DNA from 2 places in the Amycolatopsis dongchuanensis genome. Region 2 is predicted to be linked to the other one. Evidence: riboswitches for the same ligand, from Rfam matches in the RefSeq annotation. Region 2 holds a riboswitch; the other holds the start of a gene.
What was found. Region 2 has a riboswitch for thiamine pyrophosphate ahead of thiO (glycine oxidase ThiO). Riboswitches for the same ligand answer to the same signal wherever they lie in the genome.

Region 1 (8,148 bases), on a different contig from region 2:
AGGGAGAACCTGCGGCGCCTCGCGGCGGCGGAACCACGCCTGTCCACTTCGGACATCCCGAAGGCCGTCGAGAACGCGCTGGAGCGGGTCGGGCTCGCCGCGGCGGCGCACCGCCGGTACCGCGGCTACTCGCTGGGCATGAAGCAGCGGCTCGGCCTCGCCGGGGCGCTGCTCGTGCCGCGGCGGATGGTGGTGCTGGACGAGCCGACGAACGGCCTCGACCCGGCGGGCACCCGGGAGATCCGGCGGATCATCGGCGAGCTGCACGCCGACGGCGTGACCGTGCTGGTGTCGTCGCACCTGCTGGCCGAGGTGGAGGCGACGTGCACGCACGTGGCGGTCCTGCACGACGGGACGGTGGTGGCGCAGGGCGAGCTCGACGACCTGCTGGAGTCCGGCAGCCCGGGCCTCGTGGTGTCCACACCGGACGGTGACCTCGCGCTGGAAACCCTGCGGGAGCACCGGATTCCCGGCAAACTCGTGCCGGACGGCGTCCGGGCGGACCTCACGGCCGTGGCGGCGCCGCAGGTGGTCGAGGCGCTCGTGCGGGGCGGGGTCGCGGTGCACGAGGTGCGGCGGGAGCGCACGGGCCTGGAGGACCTGTTCGCCCGGCTCACGCAGGACGAGGCAGAGCCGGACGGACTGTCCGATGTGGACGAGGTGAGCGCATGACGACCGCGACACTGACAGCGCCCGTGCAGCGCACGGCGGTGCCGCTGCCGCGCCTGTACCTGGCGGAACTGCGCTGGATCTTCCGGCGGCCACGCACGCTCATCGTGCTCGGGCTACTCGCGTTGATCCCGGTGATCGTCGCGATCGCGCTCCGGATCGGCGGGTCGGGTGACGGTGGCGGCGGGCCCGAGGCCCTGTTCACCACGGCGGCGGCCAACGCGTTCGTGCTGCCGATCGCCATCCTCACCATGACGCTCACCCTGTTGCTGCCGCTCACCACCGCGATGTCGGCGGGTGACGCGATCGCGGGCGAGCTGGCGAACGGCACGCTGCGCGGCTGGCTGCTCGCGCCGGTCAGCCGTGGTCGTCTGCTGGCGGTCAAGGCGCTCGGCGTGGCGACGTTCACCCTCGCCTCGGTGGCGCTGATGGCCGTGGTCGCCGTGGTCGCGGGGCTGGTGCTCAACGGCACCGGCTCGCTGTTCACGTTGTCCGGTACCACGTTGTCCTTCGGCGCGGCGCTGGGCAAGATCGCGATCGCCGTCGGCTGGGTGACGCTGCAGCTGTGGGCGGTCGGCGCGGTGGCGCTGGCGATCTCGGCGTGCACCGAGCACCCGATGCTCGTCGTGGTGTCGGTGCTGGCGGGCACGATCGTGTCGAACGTGCTGCTCCTGCTGTCCGCTGTGGACTGGCTGCACCCGTTCCTGCTGCCGAAGTCCTGGGACGCGCTGGCCGACGTGCTGCGGGACCCGATGCCGACCGCGGCGCTCGGCGAGGGCGCGCTCCGCGCCGCCTCCTACGTCGTGGTCGGGCTGGCGCTGGCGTACGCCCGGATCACGACGAAGGACGGTTGATCTCCTCGGCCAGCTCCTCCGCGAGGTCCGGGGTCGCCGCGGCGATCCCGGACCAGCGGCGGCTGAGGTCCGGGTCGATCTCGACGGGACGGCCGTAGGCGTCGATCAGGGCTCCGCCGGCGGCGGGCAGCAACACGGCCGCGGCGGCGATGTCCATGATCCGGTGGGTGTCCGAGCCGGGGTCGGCGAAAGCGTCCAGCGAGCCCTCCGCGACGAGCGCGGCTTCGAGGCAGCTGCTGGACAACACCCGCACCCGCCCGGCACGGCGGCTGACCCGAAGCCACGCGTCCTCGCTCTTCGGGTGCGGCCGCAGCAGGCTCACCGCGGCGCCGTCCAGCTCGCGGCGGCCGGTCGTCCGGTACGGCAGCGTCTCCCCGGCCTTCGCGTGCCAGCTGCGCCCGGTGTCGAGCCACGTGGTCAGCGACTCGACGGCCTCGCCGTCCACCGCGACCACGCCGGCGAACGCCGAGAACGGCACCCCCGCCACGGCGTTCGACGTGCCGTCGACGGGGTCGACCACGAGCGTGACGGCCGAGCCGTTGTCGATGACCCCGATCTCCTCGCTGATCAGGTTGACCCGGTGCGCGTCCACCGTCTCCGCGACCGCGGTGTCGACCAGCTGGTCGAGCCTCGTGGTGGGAGTGCCGTCGGCGCCCATGTCGACCTTCTCGGCGAGCTGCGTGCGGTCGAACCGGCCGCGGGCGTCGCGGAAGGCGGCCACCGCCGCGCGGGCGACGGCGGCGAGCGCGGGGTGGGTCCCGGCGGGGATCTCGGGTTCGGGCACCGGCCAGTGGATCATGCGTTCCCTTTCGTCGGCCGCAGGACTACCCCTTGATCATCCAGCTCAAGCCGGATTCCGTCACCCGGGTGGAGTTCGGCGTCCACCGGGGCGACGGCGTCCACCACCCCGTGCCCGGTCCGGACCCGCAGGCGCACGTGGTCCCGCCGGTGCACCCTCGTGAGGACCTCGCCTGCGATGCCGTGCTCCGCGACGCGCAGGGCGTGCGGGCGCAGCCCGATCCGGACCGGGCCGTCCGGCTCGTCGCGGGTGAACTCGCCCAGCGGGAACCGGATCACGCCGTCTTCGGCGGTTCCGTCGAAGAACGTCGTCACGCCGAGGAAGGCGGCGGTCTCGTCGTCGGCGGGGCGTCGCCACACCTCGCGGACCGCGCCCACCTGCCGGATCTCGCCCGCCCGCAACACGGCCACGCGGTCGGCGAGCGTGAACGCCTCCTCCTGGTCGTGCGTGACGAGCAGCGCGGGGATCTTGGCGTTGCGCAGCACCTCGGCGAGGTCAACGGCGAGCTGCTCGCGCAGACCGGCGTCCAAACCGGACAGTGGCTCGTCCAACAGCAGCAGGCGGGGTTCGGGCGCGAGTGCCCGCGCCAGCGCGACCCGTTGCGCTTCACCGCCGGACAGCTCCGTCACGCGACGCCGCTCGTACCCGCTCAAGCCCACGAGTTCCAGCAGCTGCCTGACGCGGTCCTCGCGGTCCTTAGCCGGCATCCTGCGCATCCTCAGCCCGAACGCGATGTTGCCCGCGACGTCCCGGTGCGGGAACAGCTGCCCGTCCTGGAACACCAGCCCGAACCCGCGCTCGTGCACCGGCACGCGGGCGAGGTCCTCGCCGTCCCACCGGACGCTGCCCGCGGTGAGCGGCTCCAGCCCGGTGATGGCGCGCAGCAGCGTGGACTTGCCCGAACCGGAGGGGCCGAGCAGCGCGAGCACCTCGCCGTCGGCGATGTCCAGCTCGGCGTTCCGCACCGCCGTGAACGAGCCGTAGCGGACAGTCAGGCCGTGCACCGACAACGACATCAGAACTCTCCCACCCGGCCGGAGCCGATCCGGTCGATCACGACCACGGCGGCCGCTGTCACGAGCATCAGCAGCGCGCAGGCGGCGTAGGCCATCTGGTTGTTCAGCTCGCCCGGCCGCGCGATGAGCGACGCGATCGCCACCGGCAACGTCGGTGTCTGCGGCCGGGCGAGGAAGCTCGTCGCGCCGAACTCGCCGAGCGCGACGACGTACCCGAAGCCCGCCGCCGCGACCACGGACCGGATCGCGAGCGGCACGTCGATCTCCCGCCAAACCCGCGGCGGGCCCGCGCCGAGGGTCGCCGCGGCCTGGCGCAGCCGGTCGTCGATCGACCGCAACACCGGCAGCACCATCCGCACGACGAGCGGGATCACCACGAGCGCCTGCGCGAGCGGCACGAGGATCGGCGAGGTCCGCAGGTCGCCCGGCAGCGCGTCGAGCGTGATGAGGTAGCCGAACCCGACGGTCACCGCGGACACGCCGAGCGGCAGCATCAACGCCGCGTCCATGCCCTCCGCGAGCCCGTGCTGGAGGCGACCGGGCGCCCGGCGCAGCGCCACGACCAGTACCGCGGCGGACACCCCGACGAGCAGGGCCAGCACGGTCGCGTCGGTCGCGGTGAGCAGCGAGTTCACCGCCGCACCCCAGCCGGAGATCTGCAACGTGCCGTCGTTGCCGGTGGTGGCCAGCGCGCGGTAGCCCGCGAGGCTCCAACCGTCCTCAGTGGACACCGAACGCAGCAGCAGCGCGACGATCGGGGTCAGCAGCAACGCGAGCACCACGCCCGCGGCACCGACGACCCACCACTCGCCGCCCGTCGGGCGCCGCGCGGTTTCCCCACGGGCGCGGAGTTTGAGCGCGGTCTCCCGGCGGCGCCGGGCCGCGGCCCCGAGCAGCAGCGCGGCGAGCACCGCTGCGATCTGCACCAGGGACAACGCGGCGGCGCCGGTCAGGTCGAGCAGGTTCTCGGTGCGCAGGTAGATCTCGGTCTCCAGCGTGCGGAACCGGCCGCCGCCGAGCACGAGCACCACGCCGAAACTGGTGGCGCAGAACAGGAACACCACCGCCGCCGCGGAGGTGATCGCGGGCAGTAGCGCGGGCAGGGTCACCGAGCGGAAGGCCCTCGCCCGCGAGGCCCCCAGCGAACGTGCCGCGTCCTCGGCCCGCGAGTCGAGATGCGCCCACAGCCCGCCCACCGTCCGCGCGACGACGGCGACGTTGAAGAACGCGTTGGCGAGCACGATCGAGAGCACCCCGCCGTCGGGCCACAGCGCGCGGAAGGCGAGCCCCACCACGACGGTCGGCAGCACGAACGGCACCAGCACGAGCGTGCGGACGAGCCCGACGCCCGGCAGCCGCACCCGCGCGAGCACGAAGGCCAGCGGCATCCCGGCGACCACCGCGAGCACGGTCGAGCCGGCCGCCTGCGCGACGGTGAACCCGGCCAGCCGCCACGTCTCGCCCGCCACGAGCGCGGCACCCACGCCGCCGTCGGCGAACCCGCGGCGCAGGATCGCCAGCACCGGCCAGGCGAAGAAGACGACCAGGAACCCGAGCGGCACCAGGGCCAGCAGCCCCAGGCCGGCGCGGCTCACTGGCCGAGCAACGACCGCCACTGCCCGATCCACCGCTCACGCCCGCTCTGCACCTGGTCGGCGGGCAGGCTCGCGGAGTCGCGCGGCAGCGGCGCGGCGTCCGCCCACGCCTTCGGCAGCGCCACGCCGTCACGCGCCGGGTAGACGTACATGCTGTCCGCCACCGTCGCCTGGAACTGCTGCGACAGCAGGAAGTCGATCACCTTGTGCGCCTTGTCGGCCTGCTTCGTGCCCGCCAGCACCCCGGCGTACTCGACCTGCCGGTAGCAGGTGTCGAGCAGTGCCTTGGTGCGCGGCTTGCCGTCGTCACCGATCTCGGCGGCCGGCGAGGAGGCGTAGGAGACGACGATGGGCCGCGGGCCCTTGCCGGAGGAGCCGGAGAAGTCCTGCCCGTAGGCCTCCTCCCAGCCGCTGACCGACTGCACGCCGTTGTCCTTGAGCTTCTGCCAGTAGGCCTGCCAGCCCTGCTCGCCGTACTTGGCGATGGTGCCCAGCAGGAACGCCAGGCCCGGCGAGGACGTCGCGGGGTTCTCCACCACCAGCAGGTCCTTGTACCGCGGGTCGGTGAGGTCGTCGTAGCCCGTGGGCGCCGGGAGGTTCCGCTCGGTGAACCAGTTCGTGTCGACGTTCAGGCACACGTCACCGAGGTCCACGGCCGACATCCGGTGCTCGCTGTCGACCGCGTAGCGCTGCGGCCCACGATCGGCCTCGGGGCTCGTGTACGACTCGAAGATGCCCTCGCTGAGCGCCCGCGAGGCGAAGGTCGAGTCGATGCCGTACGCGACGTCGCCGATCGGGTTCGCCTTCGTCAGCACGAGCGAGTTCGTGAGCGCGCCGGCGTCACCCTTCTTCAGCACGGCGATCTTGATGCCGGTCTGCTGCTGGAACGCGTCGAGCACCTGCTGCGGGGCGGCGAACGAATCGTGCGTGACGAGCGTGACGGTCGCGCCGGCGTCGTCGTTCGAGCCGCCGCCCACCAGCGTGCAGCCGGTGGTGAGTACGGCGGTCAGGCCGAGCACGACCGCCGCGCTCCACTTGCCTCTCATGGCCCCTCCTTGTGCTCACCGGCAGGAGGGGATCAGGCCTCCTTGCGCCGGCGTTATCCGGAATCAAGTTCGGACGGTCGCGGGTTCGCACCCGCCTCTCAGCCCGGTCTGGTCCCGGACTCCCGTGGCAACCGTGCAGCGTACCGGGCGCGGGACCACCATGGAGACATGGCAGAGCTACTGACCGACGACCAGATCGCCGACGCGCTGACGCGGCTGCCGCACTGGAAGCGGGAGGGGGACGCGCTCGAGCGCACGGCCGAGCTCGGCAGCTTCCCGCAGGCGATCCAGGTGGTCAACCGGGTCGCCGAGATCGCGGAGAGCGTCGACCACCACCCCGACATGGACATCCGCTGGCGCACGGTGACGTTCCGGCTCAGCACCCACTCCGCGGGCGGGCTGACCGAGAAGGACGTCTCGCTCGCCGCCGAGATCGACGGGGTCGTCGACGCGCTGTGATCTTCGCTACCGCGGCAACATCCGCAGTGACCTCGTGCGTTGCCGGAGTGGAGGGAACGCACGATGTCGAAGATCCTTGTCAAGGTTGCAGGGTTGGCGGTGGTGTTCGCGGTGCTGTTCGGCGGGGTCGCGCAGGCGGCCGAGGCCGGCACCCGTCAGCAGCAGGAGAGCGCCCCGGTCCAGTCGACGGGCGAGACGCGCGCGGTCGTCGTCGGGTCGCTGGCGTTCGTGTTGATGCTCGGGGCTGCGGGTGCGGTGTTCTGGTACACCGCCCGCAGCAGACACTCTACGGAGTGATTTGCGTCACAGGGTGTTAACGGTGGTCTTGATCAAGGCGCTTCCACGCGCGGAACGTCCGCACCAGCCCCTCAGGATCGCCATGAACCGCACCCTGTCCTCGGCCCAGCGCACCTGGGTCACCGCGATCGCCACGACGGTCACCCTGCTGGCCGTCATCCTGCTCGGCCTCGCCGGCTGAGCGCTTCTCCGGAGCCCTCCCCGTGCGCGCGGGGAGGGCTTCTTTTTTGGGGCGGCCCGGTTCAGACGTTGAAGCGGAACAAATCGCGACCTGCGGGAACGCCCGGGTTAGCGGCCTGACCTGGGTGTTCCTCGCTCGTCGATGGTGGTCGTTTGCCGTGCTCGATGGCTGTCCTGACGAACGGCTGACGAACAGGGGTGAGCGCGCCCGAGTGATGTCGCTGACTTTTGCCTTGGGCCGAGACTCGCAGGAGCATGTCGGCGACGATGGCGGTTTGCCCTCGCTCGTGAGTCGTCCTCACGAACGGGTCAATCATCCACGGAGGTGCAGCCGGGGCAACTCCAACAAAGAGGGCACTTCCGTTGTACCCTGCATCCATGGATCCAGCTCGCTTTGTCGCCCCCGAGTTCGGTCGACCAGTTAAGAAGCCCGGCGACAAGTGGGCCTTCTGGTACTTCGAGCCTGCCGACCTGCCACGCTATCTCGATCTGTCGCTTGACACCGTCTTGGCACTATCGAGGGCCGACGCGGCACTTGGACGACTCTCTGGCGTAGGTCGACTATTGAGTAACCCTGGCATCTTGGTACAGCCCTATCAAAGGCGAGAAGCTGTGGCCAGCTCGCGAATCGAGGGAACAGAAGCTTCGCTTTCAGACGTGCTTCAGGCTGAAGCAGCAGTGGAGCCGACCGAAAGCGATGACATTGCTGAGGTTTTCAACTACCAGAGAGCATTGAACGAGGGCATTAGGCTCCTCGAATCGCTGCCGATATCCACTCGATTGATTCGGGAAATTCACGCCATTCTACTGTCTGGCGTTCGAGGCCAAGAAAAGCGGCCGGGCGAACTGCGAACCAGCCCAGTTTGGATCGGGTCCCCCACAGACTCGCCCGACACGGCGGTCTTTGTGCCACCACTGCCAGAACTACTCGGAGATCACCTGAAGGACTGGGAAAACTTCGTACATGAAGACGACAAGCTCCCAATTCTGATCAAATGCGCTTTGATGCACTACCAATTTGAGACGATTCACCCCTTTTTGGATGGAAATGGGCGCATTGGAAGGCTCCTAATAACACTTCTCCTTATCGAGAAGAAAGTTCTTGAGCTACCTCTACTGTATGTCAGCGCATACATGGAGACCAACAGGCAGGAGTACTACGACCGATTGCAAGCCGTTCGCGAGCGAGGGGAAGTCCAGGAATGGATTCAGTTCTTCCTGACTGCGGTATAT
Region 2 (8,148 bases):
GCGTCCAGCGTCGCGCGGACGGCCTCGCGGCCGAGCCAGAACGCCGAACCCTCGTCGCCCAGCAACCAGCCGTAACCGCCGGCCGTGGCGACCAGACGCCGCTTGCGGATGCGGCCCGCGATCGACCCCGTGCCCGCGACGAGCACCGTGCCGTCCGGGGCGGAGGTCGCCGACGCGAACGCCACCTCGGGATCCGTCCGCACCTGGACCTCGCCGAGGCCGAGCCGCTGCCAGGTGGCGTCGAACAGCTCCGCCACCGCGGGGTCGGTGAGCTTGCTGCTGCCGGCCATGCCGACGACGCAAGCGTTTGCCTCCTGCACGTTCAGCCCCGACAGGCAGCCCTCGATCGCTTCCGCGAGGTGGGCGACCGCGATCGACGGCGAGTGCGAGTTGGGGTTCGCGCCACCGGAGCGGCCGGTGCCGAGCACCGTGCCCGCCGCGTCCACGGCGATGGCGCGGGTGGACGTGCCGCCCGCGTCCACCCCGATGACGAAGCTCATCGCGTCCTGGTCACCTTCAGCAGGCCGCGCGGGCTGTCCGGGTCGCCACCGCGCGCGACCGACAGGCCCAGCGCGAGCTGCTGCACCGGCAGCACCTCCAGCACCGGCGCCAGCTCCTCGGCCACCGCCGGGACGGGGATCCGCAGCGCCGCGGGCACGTCGTCGGCCGCGGAACCGAGCGCCAGCACGTCCGCGCCCCGCTCGGCAACCGCTTTCAGCACGTCCTGCATCGCCGCACCGCCGCGCCCGGTGCCGGTCACGGCGAGCACCGCGGTGTCCTCGTCGATCGCCGCGACGGGACCGTGCAACAGGTCAGCACCGCTGTACGCGCGGGCGGCGAGGTAGCTGGTCTCGGCGAGTTTCAGCGCCGACTCCAGCGCCGTGGCGTACGAGTAGCCGCGGCCGGTGGTGATGATGCGGTTGACGAAGCGGTACCGGTCCACCGCGCGCTGCACGGGCGCCTGCAGCGCCTGCTCGGCGAGCGGGCCCAGCTCGGCGGCCGCGGAGCCGTCGCCCCCGCGCACGGCGTCGATCAGCAGGTACAGCGCCAGCAGTGTGGCGGAGTACGTCTTGGTGGCGGCGACGGCACGCTCCGTGCCCGCGCCGATGTTCACGCCCAGTTCGGCCGCGCGGTGCAGCGGGCTGTCCGGCGTGTTGGTGACCGCGACGGTCAGCGCCCCCTGCTTGCGCGCGGTCTCGGTGAATTCCAGCAGGTCAGGGGAGCCGCCGCTCTGGCTGACGGACACGAGCAGGACGTCGCGCAGGTCGGGGCGCGCACCGTAGAGTGTGACGGTCGACGGGGACACGAGCCCCGCCGGCAGCCCGAGCATTACCTCGATCAGGTACTTCGCGTACAACGCCGCGTGATCGCTCGACCCGCGCGCGGCCAGCAGCGCGAACCGCGGCGGACGGTGGGCGATGACCTGCGCCACCTCGGCGATCTCCGCGCGCCGGGCCACGAGGCCGGCCAGCACCTCAGGTTGCTCGGCGATCTCCGCTGCCATGTGCTGTCCGGGGCGGGTCATAGTTCTCCCTTTCGTGCTCCTGCGATTGTGCGCGTGGTCGGCACCGTGCCGCCAGGGCGAACCGAGGCCGGAATCCGGTAGGTTTTCCCGCATCTTCGCAGCATTACCCCTTTAAGGTCTAGACCAATACTAAACCCGGGCGGGAAGACGGGGCGAAAGGGTAGTTTCTTCTCGCGCCGGGAGGCGTGTCGAAAGAGGGAGTCGGTCATGTTGGAGTCACCCACGCGCGGGCAGCGCGAACCGAAGTACTGGGCGTTGAAGCAGCACCTCCTCGACCTCCTGGAGAGCCTGCCCCCCGGTTCGCCCATCCCCACCGAGCGTGCGCTCGCCACCGACTTCGGGGTCTCCCGCACGACCGTCCGCCAGGCGCTCGCCGACCTGACCGCCGAAGGGCGCCTGCACCGCGTGCAGGGCAAGGGCACCTTCGCCGCGGAACCCAAGCTCGCCCAGCGCCTCCAGCTGTCGTCGTACACCGAGGACATGCGGGCGCAGGGCCGCGAGCCGTCGTCGAAGCTGCTGGAGATCGAGGAGCTGCCGTCCGAACCGGAGATGTCGAAGCTGCTCGGCATCCGCAGCGGCGCCAAGATCCTGCGCATGCGCCGGCTGCGCCTCGCTGACGGCGAGCCGATGGCGCTGGAGACCACGCACCTGCCGCTGTCCCGGTTCCGGGGGCTGCGCAAGCACATCTCGGGCGGCGGCTCGTTGTACGCGGTTCTGCGCGAGCAGTTCGGTGTCCAGATGGAACGCGCCGAGGAGACGATCGAGACCTCGCTCGCCGGCCCCGTCGAGGCGGAGCTGCTCGGCGCCGACGTCGGGATGCCGGTGCTGCTGCTGTCCCGGCACTCGTTCGGTTCGGACGGCAAGCCCGTGGAGTTCGTCCGTTCCATCTACCGCGGTGACCGGTACAAGTTCGTCACCACCCTGACCACCCCGTGACCGTGCGCTGGGGCACCGCGCGGGCGCGCGGTGTCCTCGCCACCACCATCCTCGGGTCCGGGATGGCGATGCTCGACGGTTCGATCGTCAACGTCGCGCTGCCCAGGATCGGGGCGGAGTTCGACGCCTCGGTGGCGGGTCTGCAGTGGATCCTCGACGGCTACCTGCTCGCGCTGGCGGCGTTGATCCTGATCGCGGGTTCGCTGGGCGACCGCTTCGGCAGGCGGCGCGTGTTCCTCGTCGGGGTCGTCTGGTTCGGCGCGGCTTCGCTGCTGTGCGGGCTCGCCGTGTCCACGCCGATGCTCGTCGTGACGCGCGTGCTGCAGGGTGTCGGCGGCGCGTTGCTGACACCGGGTTCGCTGGCGATCCTCCAGTCGTCGTTCGCGCAGGAGGACCGGCCGAGGGCGATCGGCGCGTGGTCGGGGCTCGGCGGGCTCGCGGCGGCGGCCGGGCCGCTGGTCGGCGGGTTGCTGGTGCAGGCGTGGTCGTGGCGGCTGGGTTTCCTGATCAACCTGCCGGTGGCGGTCGCGTGCGTCTGGCTCGCCCGCCGCTACGTGCCCGAGTCGCGCGACGAGACCGCGGAAGGGCGGCTGGACGTGACCGGGTCGGTGCTGGGCGCGGCCGGGCTCGCCGGGGTCACGGCGGCGCTCGTCGAGGCGCCGGCCCGGGGTGTGGCGGACCCGCTGGTGCTGGTCGCGGGCGCGGTGGGGCTCGTCGCCCTGGCCGCGTTCGTGGTGCGGCAGCGGCGGTCGGCGGACCCGCTCGTGCCGCCGCGGATGTTCGCCGACCGCACGTTCACGGCGTCCAACGCGCTGACGTTCGTCGTGTACGCGGCGCTCGGCGGCGTGATGACCCTGCTGGTGCTGCAGTTGCAGGTGTCGCTGCGGTACTCGCCGACGGCCGCGGGCCTGGCCGGGCTGCCCATCACGGTCGTCATGCTCGTGCTGTCGGGCCGGTCCGGCGCGCTCGCGCAGCGGATCGGCCCCCGCCTCCAGCTCGTCGCGGGGCCGTTCGTGCTGGCCGCGGGCATGCTGCTGCTGACGCGCGTCGGACCGGGCTCGTCGTACCTGGGGACCGTGCTGCCCGCGGTCCTCGTGTTCGGGCTCGGGTTGGCGGCGGTGGTCGCACCGGTGACGGCGACGGTGCTCGCCGCGGCACCCGCCGAGCACGCCGGGGTCGCCTCGGGGGTCAACAACGCGATCGCGCGGGCGGGCACGTTGCTGGCGATCGCCGTGTTGCCCGCGGTCGCCGGGCTGTCCGGGGAGTCCTACGCCGATCCCGTGGCGCTCACCGCCGGCTGGCGGGTTTCGCTGGTCGTCTGCGCCGGTCTCGCGGCGCTCGGCGGCCTGCTCGCGCTCGGCGTCAGCAACTCCGTGTTGAAGCCGGAACACGTTGGGCCACAAGGGAAAGACCATGGGCAGCACTGCCTGCACTGCGCGGTCGACGGGCCGCCGACGCAGCTGGGCCGGTGAAGTACCCGTGAGTATTCGAGTCCACTGTGGACAGACGCCGTGGTGCGGCTCACGAAACTGCTAACACCGGGAGCATTTCGATCGACTAACACGTTGAACACCGTGGTATCACGGCGTGGCAACCTGCGAGCAGATCGGAATCATGGCCGAGGAAGAAAAAGAGAAGTCCGGCCTCAAGCCGGCACAGGTGGTGGCGTCGGCGCTGGCCGCGATCACGGCCGCGTTCCTGGGCTCGACGCTGGGGGTGGGCGGCACGGTCGCCGGTGCGGGGATCGCCAGCATCATCACGACGATCGGCAGTGAGCTGTACCTGCGTTCGCTGAAACGCACGAAGGAAGCGGCGCGCAGGACGGCGGAGATGCTGGCGCTCAACGACACGCGACTGCGCCAGGAGACGCGGTTCGTCGAACCGCCCGCGACGTCGGTGAACCCGTTGGTGCAGCCGACGCGGCAGGTACCCGGGGGCGGCGCCGCACAGCCGACGCAGCACATCCCGATGGCGGGCGCCGGGCAGTCCGCCGCCGGTCAGCGCACGGTCTACATCCCGAAGCCGGGGGCGACGGGCATGACGGGGATGCGGACGACGGTGCTGGCGGCGCCGGAGAAGCCGGCCAAGAAGCCCTGGTGGAAGAACCGGTGGACGCTCATCGTGGGCACGAGCGTGGCGGCGTTCGTCATCGGCATGCTCGCGCTGACCGGGTTCGAGTCCGTGACCGGGCACGCGGTCTCCGGCGGCAAGGGCACGACGTTCAGCCAGGTCGTCGGCGGCGGTGGCAAGTCCGGCGGGTCGGAGCCGACCACGGACACGACCAGGACGGTCACGGAGACCCCGTCGTCGCGCTCGCGCTCGTCGGCGCCTTCGTCGACCACGCGGACGTCGACGTCGGAGTCGGCGACGCCCACCCAGGAGGAGACGCAGTCGCAGACCAGCGCCACTCCCACCCAGTCGGCGACGCCGACCCAGAGCGCGGCCCCGACCAGCGGCTGAGCCGTCAGCGCAGCCGCTCGGCCAGCCGCCGGGCGGCTTCACGCGGGTCGTCGGCCTCGGTGATGGCCCGCACCACCACCACTCGCGAAGCGCCTGCCTCGAGCACCTCGGGCAGGCGCTTTTCGTCGATCCCGCCGATGGCGAACCACGGGCGGCGTGCCCCGGCCGTCGCCCGCACCAGGTCGAGCCCCGGCGCGGGACGGCCCGGCTTCGTCGGCGTCGGCCAGCACGGGCCGGTGCAGAAGTAGTCCACGCCCGGCTCCGCCTCCGCCGCGCGCGCCTGGTCCACGGAGTGCGTCGAGCGGCCGATCACCGGTCCGTCGCCGAGGATGCGCCGCGCGACCGGCACCGGCAGGTCGTCCTGGCCCAGGTGCAGCACGTCGGCGTCCACGGCGAGCGCCACGTCCGCGCGGTCGTTCACGGCGAGCAACGCGCCGTGGCGGGCACACGCCTCGGCGAGCACCTCCAGCGCCGCCAGCTCCTGCTTCGCCTCCAGCGGCGCGCCACCCGTCTTGTCGCGGAGCTGGATGATGTCGACCCCGCCGGCCAACGCCGCGTCGGCGAACTCCGCGAGGTCGCCGCGGTCCCGCCGCGCGTCGGTGCACAGGTAGAGCCGTGCCTCGTCGAGCCGCTTCCTGATCTGGTCCCCGCTGAGCCCTGGCATGGTCGTCACGGTAGCCGACGGGTTATGGTGGAGGGGTCCGCACGGGAGCCCGAGGCACGGGCTGAGAGGGAGCCGCGACCGCTCCGACCGTGGAACCTGATCCGGATAATGCCGGCGCAGGGAGCGTGATTTCTGTGGTCGAACGAGTAGCCGTGATCGGCGGCGGGGTCATCGGTCTGTCGGTGGCATGGCGCGCCGCGCTCGCGGGGCACGACGTCACGGTGGTCGATCCTTCGCCCGGTCGCGGGGCTTCGTGGGTCGCGGGCGGGATGCTCGCGCCGGTCACCGAGGCGTGGCCCGGCGAGGAGGCCGCGCTGCACCTCGGCGAGGAGTCGCTCCGGCGGTGGCCGGCGTTCGCGGCCGAGCTGACCCGCGACGGGGGTGATCCCGGGTTGTCGACCGCGGGCACAGTCGTGGTCGCGCTCGACCGGGGTGACGCGGGGCAGCTGGAAGTGCTCGCCGGATACCTCGCCTCACTGGGGCGCGAGGTCGAGTCCGTCACCGGCCGTCAGTTGCGGGCGCTGGAGCCCGGCGTCAACGGGATTCGCGCGCTGCTGGTGCCCGGTGATCTTGCGGTGGACAACCGGCGGCTGCTGCGGTCGTTGCAGGCCGCGGCCGTCCGGCGGGGCGTGAAGTTCGCCGACGACGAGGTGACGGGTCTCGAACCCGGCCGGGTCCGGACGCTCGCCGGTGAGGTGCGGTGCGACGTCGCCGTCATCGCCGCCGGGGCGCGGAGCGGCCGGCTGCACCCGGCGCTCGCGGTCCGGCCGCTGAAGGGCGAGATCCTGCGGTTGCGGGCGCGGCGCACCAGCCTGCCACCGCCGGCGCGCACCGTGCGGGGCGTCGTCGAGGGGCGCCCGATCTACCTCGTGCCGCGTGAGCACGGGGAACTCGTGCTGGGGGCGACGCAGTACGAGGCCGGGTTCGACGAGACAGTGAGCGCGCGGGGCGTGCGTGAGCTGCTGGAAGGCGCCGAACGGATCTTCCCGAGCATTGACGAGTACGAGCTCGTGGAATGCGCGTCGGGGCTGCGCGCGGCGAGCGTCGACACCATCCCGTTCATCGGCGAACTGGGCCCCGGCGTGCTGGCGGCGACCGGTCACCACCGCAACGGGCTGCTGCTGGCACCGGTCACGGCGGACGCGGTCGTCGCCCTACTCGACGGCGCCCCGCCGCCTCCGCACGTGGCGGCGGCCGATCCACACCGGCTGGGAGAGAAGTAGATGGAAGTACAGGTCAACGGCGAGTGGCGGGCCTTCCCCGACGGCACCACGGTCGCCGGGCTGGTCGAGGCGCTCGGCACGGCGCCGCGTGGCATCGCCGTGGCGCTGGACGGCGAAGTCGTCCGGCGGGGCGACTGGGACGACGTGGTCGTGCCGGCGGGCGCGCGGCTGGAGATCCTGACGGCGGTGCAAGGTGGGTGAGACGGTGGACGGGGACCAGCTGGTCATCGGCGAGCACAAACTCGGCTCGCGGCTGATCATCGGCACGGGCGGCGCGGCGAACCTCGCGGTGCTGGAACGCGCGTTGGTCGCGTCCGGCACCGAGCTGACGACCGTGGCGATGCGCCGTGCGGACGCCGAGGGCGGTTCCGGGGTGCTGGAACTGGTGCGGCGGCTGGGTATCGGGCTGTTGCCGAACACGGCGGGCTGCCGGAGCGCGGCGGAGGCGGTGCTGACGGCGCAACTGGCGCGTGAGGCGCTGGAGACGGACCTGATCAAGCTGGAGGTCCACGCCGACGACCGGACGCTGCTGCCGGACCCGATCGAGACCCTCGACGCGGCGGAACGTCTGGTGGCCGACGGGTTCACCGTGCTGGCGTACACGAACGACGACCCGGTGCTGGCGTTGCGGCTGGAGGAGGCGGGCTGTGCGGCCGTGATGCCGCTCGGCGCGCCCATCGGGACGGGCCTGGGGATCCGGAACCCGCACAACATCGAGCTGATCGTGTCCAGGGCGAGCGTGCCGATCGTGCTCGACGCGGGCATCGGCACGGCTTCGGACGCGGCGCTCGCGATGGAGCTGGGCTGCGACGCGGTGCTGCTGTCCACGGCCGTGACGCGCGCGCAGGACCCGGAACGGATGGCGCAGGCGATGCGCTCGGCGGTCGTCGCGGGACGGCTGGCGCGGGGCGCGGGCCGCATTCCACAACGGTTCTGGGCGCAGGCTTCTTCTCCCGCCCGTTGACCCTGGGTTGCCGAGAACGTCCGGATTACGGTGTTCACCGTACCCAGACGTGGGGTGCACGTATCGTGGTCCGAACTCTTGGCAACGGGGGACGGCGAGCAGAAGGAGCTCGAGGTGAACACGTCGACGACCGAGGACGTCGCCGGGCGGTTGTTCCTGGCGGTGGGCAGGCTGTCACGATCTTTGCGGCAGGCGGGCAGTCCCGGTCCGGGGCACGGTTCGATCTCCGCGCTGGCCACGCTGGTCGCCTCGGGCCCCATGCGGCTGGGCGACCTGGCGGTGAAGGAGGGCGTGGCGGCGGCGACGATGTCCCGCATCGTGGCGTCACTCGTGGAGTCCGGCTACGCCCGCAGAGAACCCGACCCCATCGACAGGC

Region 1: another riboswitch for thiamine pyrophosphate. It lies ahead of ABFX51_RS00245 (thiamine ABC transporter substrate-binding protein); the one in region 2 lies ahead of thiO (glycine oxidase ThiO).

What each region holds. Positions count from the first base shown of each region.
Region 1 covers NZ_BAABIB010000002.1:45,871-54,018, forward strand. Annotated here, with positions in the region: gene ABFX51_RS00220 (ABC transporter ATP-binding protein) at 1-672, shown strand, start outside; gene ABFX51_RS00225 (ABC transporter permease subunit) at 669-1,523, shown strand; gene ABFX51_RS00230 (inositol monophosphatase family protein) at 1,504-2,322, opposite strand; gene ABFX51_RS00235 (ABC transporter ATP-binding protein) at 2,319-3,338, opposite strand; gene ABFX51_RS00240 (ABC transporter permease) at 3,338-4,933, opposite strand; gene ABFX51_RS00245 (thiamine ABC transporter substrate-binding protein) at 4,930-5,979, opposite strand; TPP riboswitch at 6,002-6,115, opposite strand; gene ABFX51_RS00250 (4a-hydroxytetrahydrobiopterin dehydratase) at 6,148-6,438, shown strand; gene ABFX51_RS00255 (hypothetical protein) at 6,502-6,735, shown strand; gene ABFX51_RS00260 (Fic family protein) at 7,294-8,148, shown strand, end outside.
Region 2 covers NZ_BAABIB010000095.1:449-8,596, reverse strand. Annotated here, with positions in the region: gene ABFX51_RS25980 (N-acetylglucosamine kinase) at 1-500, opposite strand, end outside; gene ABFX51_RS25975 (SIS domain-containing protein) at 497-1,504, opposite strand; gene ABFX51_RS25970 (GntR family transcriptional regulator) at 1,733-2,461, shown strand; gene ABFX51_RS25965 (MFS transporter) at 2,524-3,933, shown strand; gene ABFX51_RS25960 (hypothetical protein) at 4,076-4,921, shown strand; gene thiE (thiamine phosphate synthase) at 4,926-5,585, opposite strand; TPP riboswitch at 5,617-5,725, shown strand; gene thiO (glycine oxidase ThiO) at 5,720-6,808, shown strand; gene thiS (sulfur carrier protein ThiS) at 6,809-7,009, shown strand; gene thiG (thiazole synthase) at 7,002-7,772, shown strand; gene ABFX51_RS25935 (MarR family winged helix-turn-helix transcriptional regulator) at 7,887-8,148, shown strand, end outside.